Regions from separate parts of the Vibrio artabrorum genome, predicted to be linked through region 2. Evidence: predicted binding sites of a transcription regulator. Region 2 holds the regulator's gene; the other holds the start of a gene.
What was found. The regulator MetJ, encoded in region 2, represses methionine synthesis genes. The targets are predictions, from matches to a motif close to TTAGACNTNTANANGTCTAA.
Positions count from the first base shown of each region.

Region 1: a site for MetJ is predicted at 1,641-1,660, ahead of metA (homoserine O-acetyltransferase MetA). Genes of this name have one in related genera too.

Region 1 covers NZ_AP025458.1:1,643,418-1,647,852, reverse strand. The annotation lists gene pilW (type IV pilus biogenesis/stability protein PilW) at 1-506, opposite strand, end outside; gene metA (homoserine O-acetyltransferase MetA) at 676-1,617, opposite strand; gene OCU36_RS07390 (ATP-binding protein) at 1,892-2,260, shown strand; gene OCU36_RS07385 (DUF3859 domain-containing protein) at 2,326-2,748, shown strand; gene OCU36_RS07380 (M20/M25/M40 family metallo-hydrolase) at 2,901-4,007, opposite strand; partial or broken gene OCU36_RS07375 (GGDEF domain-containing protein) at 4,268-4,435, shown strand, end outside.
Region 2 covers NZ_AP025458.1:2,780,993-2,785,427, forward strand. The annotation lists gene OCU36_RS12630 (bifunctional aspartate kinase/homoserine dehydrogenase II) at 1-1,404, opposite strand, end outside; gene OCU36_RS12635 (O-succinylhomoserine (thiol)-lyase) at 1,407-2,588, opposite strand; gene metJ (met regulon transcriptional regulator MetJ) at 2,797-3,117, shown strand; gene OCU36_RS12645 (malic enzyme-like NAD(P)-binding protein) at 3,325-4,435, opposite strand, start outside.

The DNA.
Region 1 (4,435 bases), 1.1 Mb from region 2:
CTCGCTTGGTGAATGTGACCCGCTTTAAACGCACAAAACGCGGCGTTTTCATAACTGGCAGCAACCAAATAATAGTAAGGCTGTTCAATGGCGCGATTGAAATATTTATCAGCTTGTTCATATTCGCCTTGCTTACACAAAAACGTACCGTAGTTATTCAGTACATTACCGTTTTTGGAATCCAAACGAAGCGCTTTCTGATAGGTCGATCTTGCTTCATTCACTTCACCGACTTGTTCGTAGTAATGTGCCATCGAAAGTCGCGCTCGGTAATAGTTTGGCGCATGCTTGACCGCCAGTTCTAGGTTTTCACGGGCTCTCATCATATTACCTTGTCCTAGATAACCTAAGCCTAACTCAATACGAGATTCAGACATCGCAATTGGGTCGCTCTCTACCTGAAGTGGCCCTTCAGTCACTGAAACACACCCCACCAGAGAGAGAGTGATGAGTAACGAGAGGCTTGATAATAATGTGGATTTTGACGATAACGACTTAGCAGGCATGCGCAGCTCCTTATGAAGAGTGAACCATCATATGAAATCGCATGAGTTGAAGTGATAAATCTGTTTTGGAATGCGATCCATTCACCATAAAAAGCGGCGTCCAAAGGGCGGATGATTCATCGCCGATTGGACGCAACTTGATATCGAATGGTCTAAGACGCGTTATGGTTTAATCGTCTTTAGTGAAATTCTCTTCACTGAAGTGCTCTAAATCGTAAGGCGTTTGTTGGTAAACGCAGTAGTTTAGCCAGTTTGAGAACAACAAATGTCCGTGGCTACGCCAGCTAGCAATCGGCTTATTGTCTGGGTTGTTGTTCGGATAGTAGTTGATTGGAATCACAGGCTCCATGCCTTCGCCCAAATCTCGGATGTACTCATTGTGAAGTGTATGAGAGTCGTATTCAGGGTGACCCGTTACAAACACGTTTCGCTTATCTTTGGTCGCCGCTAGATACACCCCCGCGACATCAGAAGTTGCGAGAACATCAAGATCAGTGTGCTCAGCGAGGTACTCTTCAGAGAAATCAGCATAGCGAGAGTGCGGAGCTAAGAAAGTATCATCAAACCCGCGTAAAATAGGGTGGTATGGGTTATGTATCTCGTGGCTGTAAACACCAGAGAGCTTCTCTTTGCGAGTGCGTTTTGGCAAATCATACAGTAATTTCAAACCCGCTTGAGCCGCCCAACAGACATAGAGCGTTGACGTGACATGCTTGTTTGCCCATTCCATGATGGTTTTGAGATGATCCCAGTAGATGACATCTTCAAATTGCACTAAACCAAGCGGTGCGCCAGTGATGATCAAGCCATCGAAGTTACGGCTTTTTATCGTTTCAAATTGACGATAGAAGTTATCTAAATGTTCTGCTGGTGTGTTTTTACTTGGTCGATCATCAATACGCAGAAGTTCGATGTCTACCTGAAGTGGGCTGTTTGACAATAAGCGTAAAAATTGAGTTTCAGTCTCAATTTTTTTTGGCATTAAGTTAAGGATCAAGACTCGAAGTGGACGGATTTCCTGTGTCGATGCTCTTGAAACCGGCATGACAAAGATATTCTCTTGACGCAGAACATCGGATGCTGGTAGTTGGTCTGGAATGCGAATAGGCACAGTTTTCTCCCTAAGATAGATATTTAGACGTCTATACCGCTAAATTTATAATAGTTTGATACATTTGTCGATATGCAAAGTGGATCGAGAGGCATATTTCGTCTCTGATACTTTTTGTCATGCCTCATTTGGGGGGCGGTGCGCGCGTGTTGCACCCAAATTCGCAGAGGTTTGCCTATTTGTTCTATGGATCTAGTTCGAGTGATTGTTATCAATGTCATCGATTGGTATTTTAGGTAACTTGATGGTTTAGAATTGAATGATAAAGCGATAGATGAAGTTAATACTCATTCGAGGGCTACCTGGTTCGGGGAAGTCGACGAAAGCAAAAACTTACCATGCATTACATGTTGAAGCTGATATGTACTTTGTGAACGACCAAGGCGAATATCGGTTTGACTCTAGACAGCTGCAACAGGCACATGAGTGGTGTCAGAACATGGCTGAAAACGGCTTGAAGCAGGGGCTGGATGTCGTGGTGTCAAATACCTTCATCAAACAATGGGAGATGAAAGCGTATCGCCAGCTCGCTCGTCAATATCAAGCGGATTTGGTCATTGAGGTGTGCCGAGAGCAATTTGGCAGCATTCATGATATTGAACCGTCTGTGATTAAGCGTATGGCAAAAGATTGGCAAGAATAGGCTTTTGTTCTTTGGCTGGCTAAAACCGCCAATGTCAAAGAACGATGAAAATTAGGTAATACATAATGGCAAAGCGATCGGCAGTCGTCGACATGACATCTTACGGTATCTACACGACGTGGGACTCCAAATCCAAACATCTTCCAAAAATTCAAGCGTTCACCACCATTGTCGACGCAGAAATTGACGTGGAATTTGGCTACATCTTGAATATTAAAAAAGCCAAAGGTGAGAAAATTCGCTACTGCATTTATCACCCCAATATCACCACAGACGAAGGCGAAGTTCTCGAACCGTTTGCTGGGGAAGAGTATGTGAGTAACAACGACTGGGATTTCTATCTAGGCGACACCATTTGGGCTCCTGTCTCAAACAAGTTGGGCAAATGGCGAATGACCGTTGAGCTCAAAGGCAATATCATTGCCGATAAAACATTCGAACTCGTTGCGAAAGACGAAGGGCAGTTCTGGAAGCGCAGGGGCTTTTAGCCGAGTATCCCGTTCCGGTGAACTTTAGCCTCCAGCTTGAACAGCCGAAAGCAAAAATTAAAAAACAAAAAGCCGAGAATCATTGTGATGTCTCGGCTTTTTAGTGATGAATAGGGGGAGAGTCAACAGCAACCCCCTAATCGCTCATGAGATTATTGTGTTACGTAAGCGACAACAAACTCAGTGATTGCAACCATGTCTTTCACTGCAATATGCTCTTCGGTCGTATGCACTTTTGCCATACCCGTTGAAAGGTTAACCGTTGTTAAGCCTTTCGCATTGAAGTTATTTGCATCACTGCCGCCACCGCTACGTTTGGTGTTCGCTTTTACGCCAAGTTTCTCAAACGCCGATTTGATAGAAAGAATGTGCGGATGATCTTCTGCGATTACGAATGCATCGTAAGCACGAGTCGATTCAATTTCCACTTCTGCCCCGAACTGTTTTGCGCTCTCTTCAAAGGTTGAAATCATGTGTTCAACTTGCGCTGTCAATTTCTCACCATTTAGAGAACGAGCCTCTGCGACAACTTTAAGCTCTGGCATAACGATGTTGGTTGCTTGACCGCCTTCAACAATCCCTACGTTTGCTGTTGTTTCTTCGTCAATACGCAGTAGATTCATTTTGGTTATGGCATCGGCTGCCACTTGAATGGCACTGATGCCTTCTTCTGGCGCTAAACCAGCATGAGCAGGGCGACCTTTGATTTTAGCTAAAATCTTTTGTTGACCAGGCGCTGCGGTTACGATGGTACCAATTGGACCACCGGTATCAAGAACAATAGCGTGCTTAGATTGAATGTAAGACATATCAAAGTTCAGCGAGCCAAACAGGCCGCCTTCTTCGTATACCGTGAACGCAATCTCGATGGTTTTATGCGCTTGGTTTTCAGCTTTGATTACACGAACCGCTTCCATAATCGCCGCAATACCGGATTTATCGTCACCACCTAAAATTGTATTGCCTTTTGAACGGATAATACCGTCTTCAATGATGGGTTCAATACCAATACCCGGCGTTACCGTGTCCATATGGCAACTGAATACAATGCTGCCTGGCAGTGTGCCATCAAGGCGAGCATAGACGTTGAATCCGTTAGACACCTCTTCAGGCACCGCCAGTTTGCTGACTTCGAAACCTAATTCGCCTAGCTGTTCAGCCAGCGTTTCAGCAATGGCTCTTTCGTTGCGTGATTCACTATCGATTTTCACAAGATCACAGAAATGGTCGACAAGACGTTGTTCATTTATTTGGGTCATTGTTAATTCTCATTATGTTTCCGCTCGTTCTTAAGAAGTCACGGCTATAGGAACAGGAAAATCACTATAACGCCAATGAGGTAGATGATTGTCTGAGTTAAATCAAGAAAGTTGCCTGATTACTCTAATTAGTGAGAAAAATCCAACCCAGATCCACCAGTGTGCAGGATTTTAATCTGTATATCTGTCGGGTATAATGTTTGACCGCTTTTAAACATACGTCGATTAAATTGGAATGCAATCAATAATGGCACTGATAAATGAATAGAAACAATGTGTTAGGTTCATTTCTTTTAGTGTTACTGATGAGTGTCGTGTTGGGGCTGTATTTGCTCTATCCAACTTATGACGACGATTTAAAACATATTCGCCCTGAAAACCCGAGTGTTTATAGTCCAGAGAAAGAGTTATTACTCTCTCAATATGGA
Region 2 (4,435 bases):
CAGACTTAACCAACTTGATCCAATGTTACCCTTGCCACACAAAGCTATCGCAATACGCTTTTGCGCTTGAAATAGTTGAGAGTGTATACCTTTCACTAAACCCGATGTTTCACTTTTACGAAGCACAGCCACCAAGCTCAAGCCTGAATGAGCTTCCGAGATAAACTCAACCGGAGAACCCTTAAGCTGTTGGTAGAAACCGTAACAATGATTTGGATTTTTAGTGACTCCCGCCCCCACAGCAGCAATTAAAGAGAAACCTTCTTTAAGCTTAATTTCGGCTTCAATAGCATGATCTTGTAGGTACTCTAATGCACTGCCTGCTATCTCTTCGGTGTAGGCTAAGCGCAAGCAGTTTTGATCAGGTTCAAGCTCATAAGCTAGAGGCTCTAATTGAGCACGCTGAAGTCCTTCAAGAACTTCATTTTCTAGACGACCGAAATCATGTCCATGGCCGAAAGTTAGCTGAACAATGAAGACTTCATCCAAAGAGGTTATGATTTTTGCACCACGACCTGATGCCAGTACTCGCTCTATCTGCGTAGAGCCGGCTTCTGGCTGATAGCTGCAACGTAAGCTGAGATCCATAGCACTTTGAGCCACAGGTTGAAGCGTTCGGCTATGCAGCACTGGAGCCGCTAGGCGAGCCAATTCACTCGCTTCATCAAGGCGAAGCAGAGGCAATAAACACGCATCAGACACTAAACGAGGATCGGCGCTGTACACGCCAGCCACATCACTCCAAATGGTCACGCGCTCCACCTCAGCTAAAGCACCAATCACGGTCGCTGAGTAATCCGACCCATTACGACCAAGCAGTACCGTTTCGCCCTCACTGTTCTGAGCCATAAAGCCCGTAATCACCACACGGCAATGTGCATGCTGTGCCAGGACTTCTTTAATCAGAGGGTAAGAACGGGCACGGTCAACTTCCGGTTGAGCCCCCACGTCAGCTCGTAAAAAGGCACGCGCATCTTGAGCAACCGCTTGTAAGTCATGCTGGCACAACAAAGCCGCGAGTAGACGTGAAGACCAAACCTCACCGTGTCCAAGCACCTGGGCTTTTTGCGCTTCGCTCAAAGGGGCGGTTAGCTCACCCAAAGCGGTAAATTCCTGTTGAATGGTTGCCGTGAGCTGAATGGCAGCCTCACCTTCAAGCAGTGCTTCAATCAGTCCAAGCTGGAACTGACGAAGTGTTTGCAGACATTCATGTGCGATACGACCATCTTTATCAAGCGCTTCAACAAATTCAATCAAACGGTTGGTTGTTTTACCTGCGGCTGATACAACAACTAAGTCCGTTGCGGATGAGTAGTCTCTGAGAATATTGACCACACGTTGGTAACATTCAGGATTGGCTAAACTGCTACCACCAAATTTATGTAGCTGGCGAAAGTTTGTCATTATTAGGCCTCCCCTTCAGTGATAAAGTGCTGTGTTTTTTCAAAAGCTTGCTTGAGATCGTCAATGAGGTCTTCCGCATCTTCAAGGCCAACCGAAAGACGCAGCAGTTGCTGAGATACACCAGCCTCAGCCAATGCTTCTTCCCCCATAGCTCGGTGAGTCATAGACGCAGGATGACAAATCAGACTTTCAACACCGCCCAATGATTCTGCCAAAGAAAACAGCTCTAACTTATCAACAAAGTATTTAAGCGCTTCAAAAGAACCCGCAAATTCAAAACTCAACATACAACCAAAGCCCGATTGTTGTTTCTTTGCTATCTCGTGCCCCGGATGTTCAACAAGGCTTGGGTGATAAATAGTCCCCACCAGTTCTTGTTGTTGTAGGGCCGTCAGAATGTCACGAGAACTTTCTTCGTGAACACGCATACGCGCCCCCAACGTGCGAATACCACGGAGCGTCATGTAGCTATCAAATGGTGTGCCGGTCGCACCAATACAGTTGCCCCACCATGCTAGCTCTTCAGCATGCTCTTCTGTCTTAGTGACCACAACGCCACCAATCACATCTGAGTGTCCGTTGATGTACTTGGTTGTCGAGTGAATAACAAAATCAGCCCCCAGCTCTAATGGCTTTTGGAACACTGGGGTCAAAAATGTGTTGTCGACAGCAACCAGAGCACCCACTTCTTTCGCTTTACGGCAAGTTTCTGCAATATCAACCACACGAACCAATGGGTTCGATGGGGTTTCGATTAAGATCAACTTTGGCTTGAGCGCGATCGCCGCATCCAGTGCAACTTGATCCGATTGATCAACAAACAGAACGTTGAAATCACCTTTTAATGAGCGAGTGTTAAACAGACGGTAAGTACCACCGTAGCAATCGTGTGGTGCGATAATAAGATCATCACCACCTAGGAAAGCAGAAACCCATAAGTTAAGCGCCGAAGTACCACAGTTAGTGACAACCGCGCCTTTGCCCGACTCAAGCTCAAACAGTGCCGTTTCTAATAAACCGCGGTTTGGATTACCAGAACGAGTGTAATCGTACTTTGGCACTTCACCAAAAGCGGGAAAACCATAGTTAGTCGACAGATAAATAGGTGGGACAACGGCATGATGTTGCTTGTCTGACTCGATGCCCGTCCGTACTGCTATTGTTGCTGGCTTCCGGCTGCTCATAGGTGCTTCCTTACAAGTTTTGCGTCTGAGAATCACAGCGGCTGATCGGCATTTTGCGGCTGTGCTAGATATAGGTTATTCACTTTACTTCCATAAATGTGAGACGTCAACACTTCTAGACGTCCATATGTCTTTGCTTATGGCAGTAAATCCCGCTAAAATCACCACTATTAATTTATTCTAACAACTAAAGTGATGAAGGTACGCAATGGCCGACTGGAATGGTGAATACATAAGCCCATATGCTGAGCATGGAAAGAAAAGCGAACAAGTAAAGAAGATTACAGTTTCTATCCCTCTAAAAGTGTTAAAGGTTCTGACTGACGAGCGAACTCGCCGCCAGATTAATAACCTACGCCATGCCACAAACAGTGAGCTACTGTGCGAAGCCTTTCTACATGCGTACACAGGCCAACCACTACCTACGGATGAAGACCTTCGTAAAGATCGTCCTGACGATATCCCTGCTGAAGTGAAAAAACTGATGACAGAAATGGGCATCGAATTCGAAGCGTTTGACGAAGAATAAAAACAACTCAGTCACTGCCTTCATTATTGATTCGCTATCGCTGAACTCTATTTTTTGCATCACTGACTAGTTTTATCAGTGTGCTGTGAATCAGAGACATAAAAAAACCGACTCCCGATGAGTCGGTTTTTTATTATTCGTTTTCGTCTCGATAACGAAACGACGATATCAGACAACTATGTCATCCAGTTTCTATACTATATGTCTCTATGCCATATAATTAGCTGGCATCTCGATACGAGCTACGCCAGATTCAACCGCCGCTTCCGCTACAGCTCGTGCTACGCGAGGAAGTAGACGTGGGTCCATTGGCTTAGGAATGATGTAACCCTTACCAAACTCCAGTGTAGTCTCACCGGCAGCTGCCAATACTTCAGCTGGAACGTCTTCTTTTGCCAGTTCACGAATCGCTTTCACCGCCGCCAGCTTCATTTCGTCATTGATTTCGCTCGCACGTACGTCTAATGCACCACGGAAAATAAATGGGAAACACAGTACGTTGTTGACTTGGTTAGGGTAGTCACTGCGGCCTGTCCCCATGATTAGGTCAGAACGGACTTCGTGTGCAAGCTCAGGCTTGATCTCTGGGTCTGGGTTTGAACATGCAAACACAACGGGATTATCAGCCATCAGCGTTAGAGCTTCAGCAGGCAGTAGGTTAGGCCCCGATACACCCAAGAACAGGTCTGCGCCTTCGATAACCTCTTCAAGCGTGCGCTTGTCCGTGTTGTTTGCGAACAGCGCTTTGTATTCATTTAGGTCATCACGACGTGTATGGATCACCCCTTTACGGTCAAGCATGTAGATTTTTTCACGCTGAGCGCCACATTTAATCAGTAGTTCCATGCATGCTACAGCCGCTGCGCCAGCACCCAAACAGACGATCTTACACTCTTCAAGCTCCTTACCTTGAAGTTCAATCGCATTCAGCATACCCGCAGCCGTTACAATCGCCGTACCGTGTTGGTCATCATGAAATACCGGTACATCACAACGTTCAATCAGGCGACGTTCAATCTCAAAACAGTCTGGGGCTTTGATGTCTTCCAGGTTAATACCGCCGAATGTATCTGCGATATTCGCAACCGTATCAACGAACTCATCGATTGTGCGGTGTTTTACTTCAATATCGATAGAATCTAAACCAGCAAAACGCTTAAACAGGAGCGCTTTACCTTCCATAACAGGTTTAGAAGCAATAGGGCCAAGGTTACCGAGACCAAGAATCGCCGTACCGTTAGAGATAACAGCAACCATATTGCCTTTACCTGTGTACTTATAAACGTTATCGACGTTCTGTGCGATCTCGCGAACAGGC